DNA from 3 places in the Paenibacillus pabuli genome. Region 1 is predicted to be linked to each of the others. Evidence: riboswitches for the same ligand, from Rfam matches in the RefSeq annotation. Region 1 holds a riboswitch; each other region holds the start of a gene.
What was found. A riboswitch is a leader RNA that binds a small molecule or an ion and turns the genes downstream of it on or off. The one in region 1 is predicted to bind cobalamin.
Positions count from the first base shown of each region.

Region 2: it holds a riboswitch for cobalamin, as region 1 does, so the genes downstream of both, nikB (nickel ABC transporter permease) here and ABGV42_RS14175 (ABC transporter substrate-binding protein) in region 1, are expected to answer to the same signal.
Region 3: it holds a riboswitch for cobalamin, as region 1 does, so the genes downstream of both, cobJ (precorrin-3B C(17)-methyltransferase) here and ABGV42_RS14175 (ABC transporter substrate-binding protein) in region 1, are expected to answer to the same signal.

Region 1 covers NZ_JBDOIO010000003.1:2,655,128-2,660,835, reverse strand. The annotation lists gene cobD (threonine-phosphate decarboxylase CobD) at 1-739, shown strand, start outside; gene ABGV42_RS14190 (adenosylcobinamide amidohydrolase) at 736-1,533, shown strand; gene cbiB (adenosylcobinamide-phosphate synthase CbiB) at 1,575-2,555, shown strand; gene ABGV42_RS14180 (histidine phosphatase family protein) at 2,546-3,193, shown strand; cobalamin riboswitch at 3,357-3,495, shown strand; gene ABGV42_RS14175 (ABC transporter substrate-binding protein) at 3,895-4,896, shown strand; gene ABGV42_RS14170 (FecCD family ABC transporter permease) at 4,893-5,708, shown strand, end outside.
Region 2 covers NZ_JBDOIO010000005.1:1,084,047-1,089,754, reverse strand. The annotation lists gene ABGV42_RS31630 (ABC transporter substrate-binding protein) at 1-1,504, opposite strand, end outside; gene nikC (nickel transporter permease) at 1,519-2,352, opposite strand; gene nikB (nickel ABC transporter permease) at 2,353-3,291, opposite strand; cobalamin riboswitch at 3,451-3,640, opposite strand; gene ABGV42_RS31615 (AraC family transcriptional regulator) at 3,721-4,548, opposite strand; gene ABGV42_RS31610 (alpha-glucosidase/alpha-galactosidase) at 4,741-5,708, shown strand, end outside.
Region 3 covers NZ_JBDOIO010000005.1:371,157-376,864, reverse strand. The annotation lists gene ABGV42_RS28410 (Ger(x)C family spore germination protein) at 1-758, shown strand, start outside; gene ABGV42_RS28405 (hypothetical protein) at 751-972, shown strand; gene ABGV42_RS28400 (GerAB/ArcD/ProY family transporter) at 1,025-2,227, shown strand; gene ABGV42_RS28395 (uroporphyrinogen-III synthase) at 2,359-3,183, shown strand; cobalamin riboswitch at 3,377-3,564, shown strand; gene cobJ (precorrin-3B C(17)-methyltransferase) at 3,965-5,708, shown strand, end outside.

The sequences.
Region 1 (5,708 bases):
GGAGCTCGAATGGCGAGCAGCTCCCCAAGATATCGAGAGGCTGATGGAACAGGTGGACTTGCTGTTTCTTGGACAGCCGAACAACCCCAATGGAGTACAATATCCCGTTGAAGTATTGCAGCGGCTGGCCCGTCATGCAGAGAAGACAGATACTGTCATGGTGATTGATGAGGCATTTATGGATTTCATTCCTGAAACGCGGCGACAATCCCTGGCTTCCCGATTACAGGATTACCCACAGGTGATCATCATTCGCTCGATGACGAAGTTCTATGCCATTCCGGGTCTTCGGCTTGGCTATGCGATGGGACGCCCGGATCTGATTCGTGCCATGACGGAGAAACAGGTAACCTGGAGTGTTAACGGATTGGCACTAATCGCGGGAGAAGCCTGTCTAAGCAGCGGGGAAGCTTTTGAACGGGAGACGTTGGAACAGGTGGCGTTTGAACGAGAGAAACTGGCAGCCGGCCTGGAGGCCTGTGGATGCGAAGTGACACGCGGGGAAGCGAACTTCTTGCTGGCACGTGTGCCGCAGCCATGGACAGCGGCAACCCTGCAGGCGGCTTTGGGAAAGAGGGGGATTCTGATCCGGAGCTGCGCCATGTACCCGGGACTTGGAGAAAGGCATATCCGATTGGCGGTAAAGGATGCGGAGTCGAATCTTCGTTTGGTGAACGAAATGAGAAGTGTGACTGGGCCAAAGCGTCCGGAGCAGAAGGGCGGGGGTGCGGAGCGATGACGCTGCCATTCTTTCCGTACTATACTCACGCGCAAGCAGCACAAAATGAATATGCTTCTTCTGCATGGCCTGGGTTAAAGATTAATGCATATGAACGTCATATTCGAGCATCCATCCCTACCCGGGTAAGTGCCCTTTCCAGTGCCGTGTACGGCGGAGGGATGATGGAGCTGGATCGCATATTCAATATCTATGTAGACAGGCATTATCGCTGTGACGATCCGCCGAGCGATATTACAGGCCTCCTGAAAGGATGGGAGGAGCGCACAACTGCATGCGCTGGATTGCTGACCGCCGTGAAGCTCGCGCACACTTCCGTTCAGGAATATATGGGCGATGAAGCGGGGATCTTGTGCTGCACAACAGCCGGTGTATCCAATGCTGCGCGGGCTGGCTCCGCTAGAACAGTGTTCGATGCTGCAGGCAACATGGCTACCCGGGAGGGAATGGCTGCAGAGTCGTCCTATACTCCCGGTACAATCAATATCATGTTATGGATCAACGGACGCATGACACCCGGAGCCATGGTCAATGCCATTCAGACAGCGGTGGAAGCCAAAACGGCAGCGCTTGCCGATTGTGGTGTGATGGATGCGGAGAACGGGCTGATGGCAACGGGAACGACGACGGATGCCATGGTGCTTGCCGCGAGTCAGGTGGAGGGGAAACCACTGATTTCCTACGCGGGCACGGCCACGGTGATTGGGGCAGCGATTGGGCGTCTGGTCTATGATGCCGTTACCGAAAGTTTGCAAGCCGGACAGGCGTGGAAAGAGAGGAATAACAAGCAATGATATCTCTGAGTCAGTGGGCGGACTGGCCAATATGGACAGGAATGACAGGGGCATGGATTATTTTAGCGGCATACATACTGGATCGCCTCATTGGAGATCCACGCTGGATCCCTCACCCGGTGATCGGCATGGGAAAGGGAATTTCTGCATTGGAGCGAGTGATAAGAAAGCGAGTGAGCAGTGATCAGGGTCTTAAAGGGGCAGGGCTGCTCTTTCCCATAGTTATTGCGGGTGGTTCATTTGTGCTTTCTTGGGGAGTGATCTACATACTTGGACTTGTTCACCCAGCGGTTGCAGTTCTAGCTGAAGTGGTACTGATTGCCACCACCATTGCTTCCAAAGGACTGAAGGATGCAGGCATGGAAGTGTATCGTCATCTGAGAGTAAGGGATTGGCCTGCGGCTAGACGTTCACTGGGCATGATCGTGGGGCGGGATACAGCGCATCTGGATGAACCGGAAGTGGTAAGGGGAACCGTGGAGACTGTAGCCGAAAATATCGTGGATGCCATCGTTTCTCCACTATTCTATGCCCTGATTGGGGGTGCACCGCTTGCAATGGCTTATCGGGCCGTTAATACGCTGGATTCCATGGTTGGTTATAAAAATGAAAAGTATTTACACCTCGGCTGGGCCTCTGCCCGCCTGGATGATTGGGCGAACTGGATTCCGGCGCGTCTTACCGCCTTGCTTCTGATTACGGGAGCATGGATCATGAAGCTGAATGCAAAGGGCGCGGCACGCATGGTTCGCCGGGATGCCAGATTGCACCCCAGTCCGAACAGCGGATTTCCGGAGTCGGCCGTTGCAGGAGCGCTCGGCATCAGGCTTGGGGGGCATAACGTCTATCACGGCGTAGCTTCTTTTCGAGCCTATATGGGCGATCAGGCACGGCTGATGGAAGCAGAGGATATCGTGCGAACCACACGTTTGATGTTCTGGTCGGCGGGAGCTTTTGTGCTGTTATGCTGGCTGGTAGCGTTCGGCATCTGGACAGCAGGAGGTGCACTGTTATGGAAGTAGAGCACGAGCATTGTGGAACTGAAATACGGGAAATTGTGTTTATCCGTCATGGGACAACTTCTTGGAATGTGGAAAAGAGATACCTCGGACATACCGATATCGGTCTTCTGCCAGATGCAGAGCGGGAAATGGCGCCGCTTCGCGAGTCCATTAGCGCGATCACATGGGATGTGCTATATTGCAGTGATCTGCTGCGCTGCCGGCAGACCATGGAACGAATTGCACCTGCGCAAGCAGAGCAAGCGCAGCTTGATCCGCGTCTGCGTGAGATTGATTTTGGGCAATGGGAAGGCCTGACTTACGATGAACTCAAGGACAATCCGCACTACCGGGATTGGATTGATGCACCGCAGGATGTGACGCCACCGGGCGGCGAGCCTTGGCAGGCTTTTGCTGCGAGGATTGACACCTTCCTGAAGGAGTGTCTTTTGTCCGCTTCGCCGGCGCGCTATTTCGGTAAAAATCCCGCTCCGGCGATAGCGGTAGTTACCCATGGCGGTGTAATTCGTTATGCCATATCACGTCTTATACCGGAACTGGGATTCTGGGATACACAGGTCATTCCGGGGCAAGCAATTAAGGTTCGACTTGAAAAAAGCGAAAATAGCTGGGTTTCAAGCAGGGTGTCTTTTCCGTGAATCGGGTTGTAAGGATGTGCAATATAACCTATAATCACAACAGAAGTGTGACTTCAGCATGAATACATATCTCGTTATGCGCTTAAGCGCTGATGGATGGGACATGCTCACTTGAATGGTTACAATATCAGCGACCACGGGTCCCTTGTGCAAGTTAGAAGATTTCATCGAGTATAGGCAAGCGATGGACGGCACAATGGGTGAAATAGGGAAGCCGGTGTGAATCCGGCACGGTCCCGCCACTGTAAATCAGGACGAGCAGTCCTGTAAGTCAGGTTACCTGCCCTGGACGTACAAACCGGTGTTCCTTCGAGGAAAGGACAGCGTTTCGGGCAATTCTATGCGCATGGACAGCGGGTATGCTGAAGATGTGCAGATCGCCATATGCGAGACGTCATCCCTGATCCTGAAGTAAGGATCAGGGATTTTTTTGTTCATATAGGATGAACCGAAATATTCACACGTAACGAAGAGTGCAGAACCAATCTGGAGAAGCGTAGCGTTCGCCTTTATCCCCGGATTTTCACGTTAATAAAAGAGAATCAAAAAAATCTGGGGATAACAGCGATCGGAAGATGGTACTGCAATCGTAGTGGCCTAGTGTGGTTTTCTAGGGTCATTTTATTTAGGAACACAAATTCAGGGGAAATGGTCAGGAGCACTACTTAAGAGAGAACATAGAGAAGGGGAGAATGAACAACATGAACATCAAGAATTGGAAAGGCATGGCGTCCCTGCTGACAGCAGCGATGCTGACACTGGCTCTGGCCGGATGTGGAAACGCAACAACGAGCGAGGGAACAGGTACGTCTACGCAGCAGCCGGCACAGGAGCAATCCCAAGGCCAGGAGCAGACGGATCTCAAAACACAATATCCACTTACGGTAACCGATGCGACGGGTGAATCTTTCACGTTTGAGCAAGCGCCAACCAAAATCGTATCCGTATCTCCGGCAGAAACCGAATCGTTGTTTGCACTTGGATTGGACGAGCAGATCGTAGGTGTATCCGACTATGACGATTATCCGGAAGCTGCAACAACCAAACCGAAAATGGGCGGTGTGTCGAAGCCTAATGAAGAGTCGATTATCGCAGCCGAAGCAGACGTCGTATTTACAGGGATTTCTATGAGCGAAGAAGCCGTGAAGAAACTGCGCGACCTGGGTATCACCATTTTCAAAACGGATCCCAAATCGGTAGACGATGTCATGAACAATATTGAAACGTTCGGCAAAATTACGGATCATCAGGAGCAGGCTCAGGAGCTCATCACGAAGATGAAACAGGATGTAGCGGACGTAACCGAAGCGGTTAAGGCTGTTAAGCCGGAAGATCAGAAAAAAGTATATGTTGAATTCTCCCCAGGCTGGACCGTGGGTAAAGGCGAATTCATGGATGAACTGATTACGGTAGCCGGTGGTTTCAACGTTGCTTCCGACCTCGTAGGCTGGAATGAAATTAACGAAGAGAACATTATTGCTTCCAACCCGGATGTCATTCTGTACGCTAATGATGTTATTGATGAAAACTCCAAAACACTGGATCAAATCATCAAAGAGCGCAGCGGCTGGGATCAAATCACAGCTGTGAAAGACGACGCAGTCATTGGCCTGGATGCCAATCTGCTGAGCCGTCCGGGACCACGTGTAACGGAAGGTCTGAAAGCTGTAGCCAAAGCGATCTATCCTGACCTGTTCCAATGAGTAAAAAGCTGGCAGTGTACGGAACAGCCGGAATTCTGCTGCTTGTGCTGACCGTGCTGATCTGTACGGGCATCGGTTCGGTGGCTCTGCCTGTCCGTGACATTGCAGGCATTCTGCTTCATCACATGCCATGGATCGGTGACTGGATCACACCTGACTGGAGTACGGCAGCCGAGCAGATTATATGGAAGGTCAGGTTCCCGCGGGTGCTGCTTGCTGTACTCGTGGGTGCATCGCTGGCCATCGCCGGAGCGGGCTTCCAGGGGGTCCTTCGTAACCCGCTGGCAGATCCGTTTACGCTTGGTGTATCGTCTGGGGCATCGGTGGGTGCAGCTTTTCTGATTTTCTTCGGATTGCAGTATGCACTGATCGGAATCTGGACCTTGCCGCTCGTTGCGTTTCTGACGGGCGTGCTTACATTATGGTTTGTACTCGCCCTGGCTCGTGAAGGGCGCAAAATGCCGACGCACAGCCTGATTCTGGCTGGTGTGGTGATGCAAAGCTTTCTGGGAGCGGTGGTCTCCTTCCTGTCGACCATGTCGAAACAGACGATTAACGAAATTATATACTGGACGATGGGAAGTCTGGCTCTGCGTGGGTGGTCGTATACGGCCATCCTTTTCCCGTATTTTATACTCGGTCTGATTTTCCTCTGGAGCCGTGCCCGTTCCTTGAACGTTCTTGCACTGGGGGAACGGCAGGCTGCACATATCGGTGTCCAGGTGGATGGGTTGAAGCTATCCGTCCTTGCCGTAGGAACACTGCTTACCGCCGGGGCTGTCTCGGTTTCGGGTGTCATTGGATTCGTAGGG
Region 2 (5,708 bases), on a different contig from region 1:
TTGGAGTATAGGTAATAAACATGTATGCCGCATCATCCAGGATCATCTGCTGCGCTTCTGCAGCCAGTTCATATCTTTTCTCCACATCGAATTCGGAATGCAGCTGCTGAATCACCGCATCCAGCTTCGGATTGCTATATCCACCGATGTTCCACTCCGCTCCCGTTTTGAAATAAAAGTCGAGAATATACTGGGGATCTCCGGTAATGCCCGTATTAATACTGGTCAGAGCGAGATCGTAGTTCCCGCTTTTTTGATGATCAGTCAGATCCTCGTAAGAGGTCATTTCCAGATTAACCCCAATCTCCTTCAGTTGGGACTGCATCGCAGCAGCCACAATGGAATCCGATTCGTAAGCCGAATTGAGAATCAATTGGAGCGTTAGCTTTTGTCCGTCTTTTTCCCGAATACCGTCCCCATCTATATCCTCGTAACCAGCCTCATCCAACAGCTTCTTGGCTGTCTCCGGTTCGTAGTTATATCCCTTGACCTGATCATAGCCAAAAGGCAGAGCCGAGGTAAAAGGTCCTTTGGCCGCCTGACCGCCCACCAGTGTATTTGCATACATCTCACGGTCAATCCCGTAGGAGATTGCACGGCGTACATCCGGCTCATTCAGCAGCGGGTTTTTCGTATTAAACCATACAAACTGCGTACGCAGGCTCGGGATCTCATCAATGGTGTATTGACTCTGATCCTGGAACAAGGCCAAGCTGCTTCGTCCCACGTTACTGGCTACATCGATCTCACCCGACTGCAATGCAAGCGCACGCGTGCTGTCATCCTTGATGTATTTAAATGTAATGGTGTCCACATCGGCTGCGCCGTCCCAGTATCCGTCATATTTTTTCACCTGAATTTCCTGATCCGGGGTATAGCTTGTTACCATAAATGGCCCTGTGGCGATGGGTTCGCTCTTGAATTTCGATGTATCTGCACTCGTATCCACAATCACAAACAAGGGTTCAGCAATATTACCAAGCAGGGATGCATATGGCTCCGTTGTTTGGATGGTAAGATCCTGACCTTCTGCGGTCATGGAAGCCACCGGTAAGGTCGATTGTCCTCTCTCATTCAGCTCCATGGAACGTTCAATGGACTTCTTCACTACATCTGCCGTGACCTTATTGCCGTTATGGAACGTTACGCCGTCCCGGATATGAAAATGCCAAGTCGTATCATCGATACGATCCCAGCTATCCGCAATCTTCGGTACCAATTTCATATTCTCATCGAATTGAATCAAGGTCTCTCCAATCGCTGCCCGTGTAAGGGTCCAGCCATTCCAATCTTCTGCCGGATCCAGATTGCTGCCAAGCCAGAACAGGGCTACATTTAGATGAGTCGGCGCACCTGAACTGTCCTTATCCTTCTCAGCCGTCCGATCACCTGCTGGTGACGAGGTAGAAGTGTTGGATGTGGTTTGGCCACATGCCGCGATAATACATAAGATCAATAATGACAGTATGGTAAGCGTTAGCGTTTTTCCATATCTCGAATTCATTCCCGTTCCTCCTGTTAAGCTGCTTTTTTCTTGGGATCCAGCACATCCCTCAGACTGTCGCCCAGCAAATTAAAAATGATCACCGTGCAAAAAATCGCAAATCCCGGATAAATCAACAGCCACGGAGCTGTCTGCAAATATCGTCTGCCTTCATTCAACATTGCCCCCCACTCCGGTTCAGGAGGTTGAGCACCCAGCCCCAAAAAGGACAGGCCTGAGATGGATAACATCATGCCGCCCACATCCATCATCGCCATGACGATGAGAGGAGACAGCGTGTTGGGCAGGATGGTTCTGGTGATAATCTGAATCTTTCGCGCACCGCTGAAGGCTGCCGCAGCGACATACTCCTTTTGCTGAAGCGAGATCACTAGACTTCTTGCCAGTCGTGCATACTTCGCCCACCAGACAACAGCCAGGGCAATTACCGTATTAAATAGGCCTGGCCCCAGCATCCCCACTACGGCGATAGCGAAGATTAATCCTGGAAAGGCCATCAGCGTATCGGATAACCGCATCAGCACTGTATCCGTCAGACCACGGGCAAAACCTGCGATAACACCAATGGCTACACCAAGTACAAATACAATTCCGATCATCATAAATGTAAGCAGAAGCGACGTCCTGGCCCCGTAAAGGATACGGGATAACACGCAGCGTCCAAGCTGATCGGTTCCAAGCGGATACTCCGAACTGGCTGGCTGCAGTACCTTGGCAAAATTCGTTGCCAGTGGATCATGCGGTGCGAGCAGTGGCGCAATCATGGCGAGAATGACCCAGAGGAGGGTCAGTGAACATAGAAACGTGAACCAGCGATGCTGTGTCAAAATAAGCTTAAATTCTCTCATCTAGACATCCACGTCCAGTCGAATCCGCGGGTCATGCAGATGTGTCCAGAGATCAACAATCAGATTCAGCAATACATAGATGGTTGCCATCCAGATGACGTAGCCCTGAATCAGGGGATAGTCCCTTGTAAAGATGGCATCGACCGCCATCTGTCCTACACCCGGCCATACAAACAAACTTTCCACAATGGCTGCTCCCCCCAGCAGTGCGCCAGTAGACATGCCCATGAGCGTAACGATGGGCAATAATATATTGGGTAGAATATGTTGCATCATAATGACTCTCTCCTTCACGCCTCTGGCTCTGGCCCCCGTTACATAGTTCTGGGACATCTCTTCCAGAATCACTGTACGGATCTGCCTGATATATTGGGCGATCAGTGGTAACGCCAGTGTGCATGCCGGCAATATCAGGCTGTTCCAGCCCGAACTTCCCATGACAGGCAGCAGCTTGAGCTGTACTCCAAATACCAGCATAAGCAGCATGCCCAGCCAAAAGCTGGGCATGGACAACCCGGCAAACGAAAACAGGCGTATGACGTAATCCAGCACGTTGTTTCTGTAGACGGCCGACAAAATACCCAGTGGAAACGCAATCAGAATGACCAGCAGCAGGGCACTTCCTGTTAGCCGAAGCGTGGCTGGAAGCCTGGACAGCAGAATGTCGAGCACAGGCCTGTCGTATTTATAGGACGTTCCGAAATCTCCGGTAAGCACCTGTCCCAGCCAGGTTCCATAGCGTATCCAAAATGGCTGATCCAGCCCCAGCTGGAGACGTACCTGCTGAACCAATTCGTCCGACGGAGTGACCCCGGTAGACATGAGCATAAGCCTTGCCGGGTCCCCTGGAGACAGGTAGGTCAGCAGAAATGTCAGAAACGAAATGCCGAATAACACGGCTGCCAGTTGAATGAATCTTTTAACGATATATCTGCTCACATGTCTGACATCCTCTCCCAATTACCCCCCACTGTGACTTGTCCATGCATATCAAAAAAGACGTCTCTCTCCGCAAATACCGGATAAGGACGTCTTAAATAGACAGATTTTCAGAAAAAGTCATGCTCTCTAAACACCTTCCTATCTCCCGTAGGTACTACTGTGTTGTTAAACTAGGCAGGTCTCCTGGCTCCAGAATCTCCATCATTGCAGCACCTTCCCGGCCTAAACCAGTGGCATAACGCTGCATGACTCCTCTGTTACAGTGGCGGGACCGCGCCGGCATTACACCGGTCTTCCCTATTAAGCTTCTACCCGAAGGTAAAGCACCCAGTTCCACATATTCAATTGAAATGCATTCTGTACCAGTATAGCTGGCTCACAGATAATGATCAAAGCATTTATTCAAATTTGAAACAGCGCATCAGCCTAATCCCGCTCTCTCGATCCTTTGGGGGAAACTCCTGTGACTCGCTTAAACATCTTGGAAAATAACAGCGGATCGGTATACCCCACCGAGTGGGCAACCTCGCTGATCGAAAGCGTTGAACTCTGCAGCAGCTCTGCTGCGCGATTCATCCGGTATTCCAGAAAAAACGCCTGCAGCGATTTCCCGTATTTCTCTTTAAAAAGACCGGACAGATATGTACGATCCAGACGCACGGACTGCGCAATATCAAGGATGGAGGTCTTCTGGCTGTACCTGTTCTCCATAAACTGGACAGCTTGTCTGATGTATTCGTCCTTGGTCGATAGGGGCCTCAGCGGCTTATCCTCTTCGGGTGAGGAGGAGATCAGTTCGGCAATTAAACGATACAGCAGACTCTGGCTGAATACATCTCCACCATTACGCGATGAGGCTTGAGCCATGTCTGCATACAAACCATCCATTACCTTTGGATCCCTGGCTTCAAATACAGGACACGCTGGACTCAGGTTTGCCCGCTGCATGAATGTCTTGGCATGTACGCCCTTAAACCCGAACCAGGAGTATGTCCAAGGCTCCTTCGCATCGGCCTCATAATGAATGATGGTATCTGGCAGAATGGCGAAGCCCTGACCCTGGGTTAAATGGTACTCCTTATCTTCCATATGAACAGTTCCCCATCCCTCATGAATGTAATGAATCACATAGGAATCTCGCACCCCCGGACCCCAATAATGAGAAGGATCGCAGGCTTGCCAGCCGAAAAACAACAGCACCAGCTCCATCTGTGTCCAGTCCATGGGCATCACATTAAACTCAATCGGTGTCATCCTCCCACTCCTTCCCTTTCCCCGCATCTATTTTCTCATTTTAAATTATAACAGGTGAATCAGGGAAATATCAGCTGAAAGCGATACCGAAAATGGGATTATGCCATGTATGAGAGAGGTTGAACCATAGTTATATAAACCGGATCGGCCTATAGTTGGGGTACACCATTATTCAGGGAGGCTGGACTTGAGATGAACAAAATTACGTTTCTCGGTGCAGGCAGCACCGTATTTGTCAAAAATGTATTAGGTGACGTTATGATGACCGAAGCACTGCAGGATTTTGAATTGGCTTTGTATGATATCGATGCCGAACGGCTGAATGATTCGGAGCGACTGTTGACCAGTATGGGCCGTTCTCTTGGAAGCCGTTGTGCCGTAAAAAAATATACAGACCGCAAAGAAGCGCTGCGCGGTGCCAAATATGTCATTAACGCGATTCAAGTGGGCGGATATGATCCATGTACAATCACGGACTTTGAAATTCCGAAGAAATACGGACTGCGCCAGACGATTGCTGACACCCTTGGCATTGGCGGTATCTTCCGCAATTTGCGTACCATTCCGGTCATGCTTGACTTTGCCCGGGACATGCAGGAAGTGTGCCCTGACGCCTGGTTCTTGAACTACACCAATCCTATGGCCGTACTCACCAATGTCATGAACGTGCATGGAGGTATCAAAACGGTAGGTCTGTGCCACAGCGTGCAGGTCTGTGTGCCTCACCTGTTTGAAGCGCTGGGAATGGACCAGACAGGTGTGGTTGCAAAAGTTGCAGGTATCAACCATATGGCCTGGCTGCTGGAAGTGACGAGAGATGGTCAGGATCTGTATCCGGAGATTAAACGCCTGGCAAGGGAGAAGCAGAAGGAGCAGCATCATGATATGGTGCGTTTCGAGCTGATGAACCGTTTTGGATACTACGTAACAGAGTCTTCCGAGCATAATGCCGAGTATCATCCGTACTTTATCAAACGGAATTATCCGGAATTGATCGAACGCTTCAACATCCCGCTGGATGAGTATCCTCGCCGCTGCGTGAACCAGATTGAAGGATGGAAGGAAATGCGCGAGAAGCTGTTTACCAGTGAAAATATTGAACATACCCGCAGCCGTGAATATGCTTCGCACATCATGGAAGCGATGGAAACGAACCGTCC
Region 3 (5,708 bases), on a different contig from region 1:
TTAAGGTTCTCGACGCGGACGCACCGATTGAAAAATTCCCCTCGGAAATGGTAAGGGAATTGTGTTTCCTGAACATGCGTAATCCGCGCTCGCTTAAACTCTTTATCGATTCCATCCTTTCGGATGGGATAGATCCTTTTCTCCCGATCGCTTCCATTACGGAAAACGTTCCGAAGGATTGGAAGGATGTCAAAACCAACATCAAGTTGGATGGATTGGCCATTTTCAAAAAAGACAAGCTTGTAGGCATGATTGAAAAGGCACCCGCGGATGCACTTATTTTGGCTATGGGTGAAGCAAATACCCCGGAAGTGCTGCTCAAGGCTCCGAAGGGCGAAGGGAGCCTGTTCATCAAGCTCAACGAAAACAATTCGTCGTTTCAACCGCATATCCGCGATGACAAAGTAAGCGTGACCATTCAATTGTACGCCAAGGGGATCTTGGTAGATAACGAATCGGATTATGGCGACCTGCGTGAACGGGAAATTGTGAGTCTGAACGAAGCGATCCACAAAAAAGTTAAAGATGATATTGAGGAAGGCGTAAGGCTGCTCCAGCGAAAGTATAATGCCGATATTCTGGGGTTGGGCCGTTCCATACATCAGCAAATGCCGAAAGAATGGGATAAAATCAAGGACCGTTGGTATGATATCTATCCGAACATGGAGGTCGTGGTAGAGCCTCATATCATCATTGAGAATGTAGGCATCACCAATAAACCGATTGGATTGACCGAGGAGGAGATCGTCCATGATTAAGCCATTGTTGTTTACGTATCTGGCCATGGTCATCGCTGTCGTCATCATGGACTTGAAGCACTTGAGGCAGGCAGCAGCGATTAACCGTTGGTTATCCTATGGGGTGATTGCATGCAGCATCGGGATTTGGTTATATGTTACCCATCTGAACAAAACCTTCTTTATCACGGTTTGGCTGACCCATTGGATTCAACGGTACTTGCCCCTCCCATAGATGTATCGACATATCTTCCGATTCGGATGAGCAGATAGAAAGGAGGTATTTGATGAATCAGAGGGTGACTAACCGGCAGCTTACGCTGCTGGTCTTGCTGCTGAGTATAACGGGTACGTTGATTCAACCTCATGCTCAGGCCATTTTCTATGCCGAACAGCATGCCTATCTATCCTATATCCCTGTGTTTCTGGTCATGCTTGCATCCATGTGGATGTTAAATCGTGTCCAGGGGAGGTTCCCCGATCAGGACTTGTTCGAGTCTTTGGTCGAAAGATTTCCCTTTTTGGGACGGGTGACGGGCTTAATGTACATCTTGTTTTTTCTTATTGTGTTTGCCCGTGACATCCGGCTGATCGGTGACTACGTAAGTATTACTTTGCTCGAGACGACGCCCATATCCATCGTTGTGTTGTCTCTCTTGGTCATGGCTGTGTTTATCGTAAGGGGAGGGCTGGGTTCTTTAATCGGGATGTCAGAGCTTTACATCACCCTGTTCTTGTTAAACTCGGTTGTCGTCCCGTTCATGTTGATTCAGCAAGTGAACCTGGAAAATCTGATGCCGTACTTTGATGTTGATGCAGCAGGTGTCGGCAAAGGAAGCTGGTATATCTTCTCTTTCTTTGGTGAGATGGTTGCATTGCCTTTTGTCATCAAGGGAAGCGACTTTCGGTTCAAATCCGTGACTTGGGGAATAACGATTGCTGCCTTGCTGATGATGCTGATTATGATCGAGACCATTACCTCCATTGGTGTGCCGATCGCATCAAGGCTGGTATATCCTTCGTATGAACTTGCCAGACAACTGCAAGTAAGTGACTTTCTGGACCGGTTCGACCTGGCACTGGCTGCGGCCACCCTGCCTACCATGATTACAAAAATTGCATTTGACCTGTATTTTATATGCTGGGGACTGAAGCGAATGATTCCCAAAGTATCCGGGAAGCTCATGACCGGTCCAGTTGCGCTTGTTGGATTCGTATGTGCATTTTGGTTTTTTAAGAATGCAATTCAGCTGTTCCGCTTCACGCGGGAGTGGACATGGATTGCCATTCTATTCGAAGTGCTCTTTCCCATCATTCTTTTCGTGTTTCTTCGGCCACGTAAAAAGGAAAGGGACTCCTCACGCGAAGGAGAGAAGCATCGCGATACAAGCAAAAAACAGGATGAACAGGGGGAAAAAAGACACGGTTCGGATCAGGAAGACGAGACAGGACATGATGACATGCAGGGGGGCGAGCTTCAGCCTTCCTAATGCCAATCATAAAAAATCGTTATAGAAGAACAGGCCAAATGACGTGAAACGAGGTTTCCCTCCATGAGACTACCCTGTATACTGTAGTCAAACGAATGACGTTCGGACGAACGAACTGGGGGGAAACATGAATGGCTCAATATTTGGCAGGTGTACGTGTAGCGCTGACAGGACCACGTAAATCCAAGGAAATGGCCTTGTTGGTTGAGAAAATGGGTGGTATTCCACTCGTGCGGCCAGCACAGGGAACGGTATTCCTGGATGATCGGAGCATACGCGATGGTCTTGTCTCTTTAATCTCTGATCCACCCGACTGGGCGGTGTTAACTACAGGGATGGGGCTCGATGCCATATTTGAAATGGCAGAGGATATGGACATTGCCGGTCAACTGCTGGATGTCCTGTCGGAAGCCTCGATTGCGGCAAGAGGATACAAAACGGTGAATGCACTTCGTAAGCGCAAGCTCGCACCGCTGGTCCGGGATGATGATGGCAGTACGGATGGGCTGATCCGGGAGTTCGCCCCACATGATCTGGCAGGCAAAAAAGTCATGCTCCAGCTTCACGGGGAGACTGCACCGAAGCTGGTCAACTGGCTGGAGGAACAGGGTGCACAGGTAAGACAGGTTTTGCCTTATCGTCATGTGCCGCCAGAAGAGGCCGAACTCGAATTGCTTTTGAATGAAATCGTGCAGCATGAGGTCGACGCTGTAGCATTCACCAGCGGCCCCCAAGTACGGTTTTTGTCAGCATATGCAGCTTCCCAAGGCAAGCTGGAACAGATGCAGCAGGCTTTCCGGGAAGCTGTAATTCCTGCATCTGTAGGCAAGGTGACTGCGAACGCCATGCTTGAAGAAGGTATTGAAGCACGGGTTGTTCCGGAGGAAGAAAAGATGGGAGCGCTCATCGTTGAACTGGGACGATATATTGCTGCAGCACATGCCAATAAATCCTGACACGCAGATCTGGACATATGCCTTATAAAGTATCCGGTAAGTCGTTATGAGAGTTTCGCATATGAATATCGTCATTCAAGTTCTGATCCGTTCTGGATCAGAATTTTTTTGTTTTGTCTGAAAATAGAATATTGGACAAGCATCATAAGCATGGACTTTTTTTCCTGAGCGGTGTTATGATGAAACCAATATCATTCATGAAAACAAGCAAGGTGCTCTTGCGTGAGCAAGAGGTAACAGGGAATCGGGTGCAAGTCCCGAGCGGTCCCGCCACTGTAATGGGGAAGCCCTTTTCATCCATGTCACTCGACCATCCGGGGAAGACAGAAAAGGAAGCTGATGATCCAGAGCCAGGAGACCTACCTTGCATGTGTCACCGAACCCTTCGCGGAAAGGAGTGGTGTACGAAGAATCAGGAAACGGGCGAACCATCGGTTCGCCTGGCAGGCCCTTTGCGGCCATGCAGCCACAGGTCTATCCACTATAGGGCCGTGGACTGTCTTCTTGAGTGTACGTACATACGTATCCCATCCGTTATAAGGATGGGATTTTTTTGTTTATTTTCAGGGAATCAATCTGGAATCGGAATGGATCGAACATGCCGCGAAGAAGAAGGTCGGTCAAGCCGTCCTTCTTCACTGTTTTAGATTACAAGGGATAAGAAGGTCGAACGGCGTGGCGCCAATGATCAAACGATCAACCACAAACCATAGCTGTAGAAGCGTGATATAGATGTTACTGACGTGCTAAGGGTGAGCAGGGAGATGGAGGAGGAGAAGCAATGCAGAGTCAAGGAAAGCTGCTGATTATCGGCTTTGGCCCGGGAGCCATGGAGCATATCACCACACGGGCATTGGAGGCACTTCGGGAGAGCGAGGTCATTATTGGTTATAACACCTACGTTGACCTGATTCGTCCACTCCTGGACGGACAGGAGATTGTGCGGACAGGCATGACCGAGGAAGTAAGCCGGGCACAGGAAGCGGTCAGACAGGCGGAGATGGGCAAAATTGTTGCGGTAATCTCCAGTGGAGATGCAGGTGTATACGGCATGGCAGGACTGGTGTATGAGGTACTGATGGAGCAGGGCTGGAAGCCGGAAAGCGGCGTCGGCGTAGAGGTTATTCCGGGTGTATCTGCCATTCAATCCTGCGCTTCCTTGCTGGGTGCGCCTGTGATGCATGATGCATGTACGATCAGTCTGAGTGACCACCTTACGCCTTGGGAGACAATCATTCGCCGAGTGGAAGCAGCAGCAGCGGCTGATTTTGTCATTGCTCTGTACAACCCTCGTAGTGGACGCCGGACGCGGCAGATCGTGGAGACTCAGGAGATGCTGCTGCGATATCGCAGTCCCCAGACGCCGGTGGGACTTGTAAAAAGTGCCTATCGTGAACGTCAGGATGTCGTGATGACCACGCTGGAAGATATGTTGAATCATGATATCGGCATGCTGACGACCGTCATCATAGGTAACTCCTCGACCATGATGTATGAAGGACTCATGGTCACACCGCGCGGATATCAGCGGAAATACACGCTGAATACCGCGGAACAGTCGCTCAGACCGCATGAGCGGCTTCGCACGGAGGCCGAGCCTTGGTCGCTCGGCGCCATGGAGGCCCGTTCTGCCGCTTCAGCCGATGCAGCAGACACGGTCCGCGACGCGCAGACCGCGCAGCCAGCTGCGGAGCCAGCCCTGCGCGGCGCGAGCACCAGCGCGGGCACGGGGCCGCAAGGGCAGCACGGCGCTGGTATGCCTGCTGCTCAGCCATCGGGAAGCCCGGCAGGTGGCGGTAGCACCGCAGTGCTTTCCGCTGAGCGCCCTGCGGCGGTGAATACCGCGGCGCGTACAGCCGAGGCACAGCCGGGTACTGGTGCGGCCGAGCTGGCTGCCGAGGCGCTGACGCGGCTTGCGGCAGGCGGCAAACTCGCCGGCGAAGCGGCCAGTCGCTGGCTGGATGCGGCGGTGCCAGGCGTGCCAGCCGGGACGCCGCAGGCTGCAGCCGATGCTGCTGTGCGGACCGCACCTGAGCCGGGACGCAAGGCGCCGCTGTTCGAGATTGGCGTGTCGCCTGGCGTCGGCAACAAGAAGTTTACTGCAGCCCAGATGGCGCTTCTGGCGCAATGCGCGAGTGAAGAAGGCGAGCTGGAATACACGCCGGAGCATCAGATTATTTTGCGGGTACCGACCTTTGAACCGGCTCAGCTGGTAGAAGAACTGCGTGCAGCGAATTTCATCGTGGTGCCGATCGGTGACGTCATCAAGGTGAAGGCCTGTGACTTCTGCGACATGGAGAAGGATGATGCTGTTCCGATGGCCAATCATCTGCAGGCTGTTATAGGCGGACTTAGTGCGCCGAAAGAGACCAGCGTGGCTCTGAATGGCTGCGGCATGGCATGTTATGGTGCTGTATTGGAGGACATCGGAATTGTCTACCGCAAAGGCGGATACGACCTGTTCCTTGGCGGCAAGAAGTTCGGACGAAACGCTCACCCTGCCCAGCCAGTAGCCGAGGGGATTC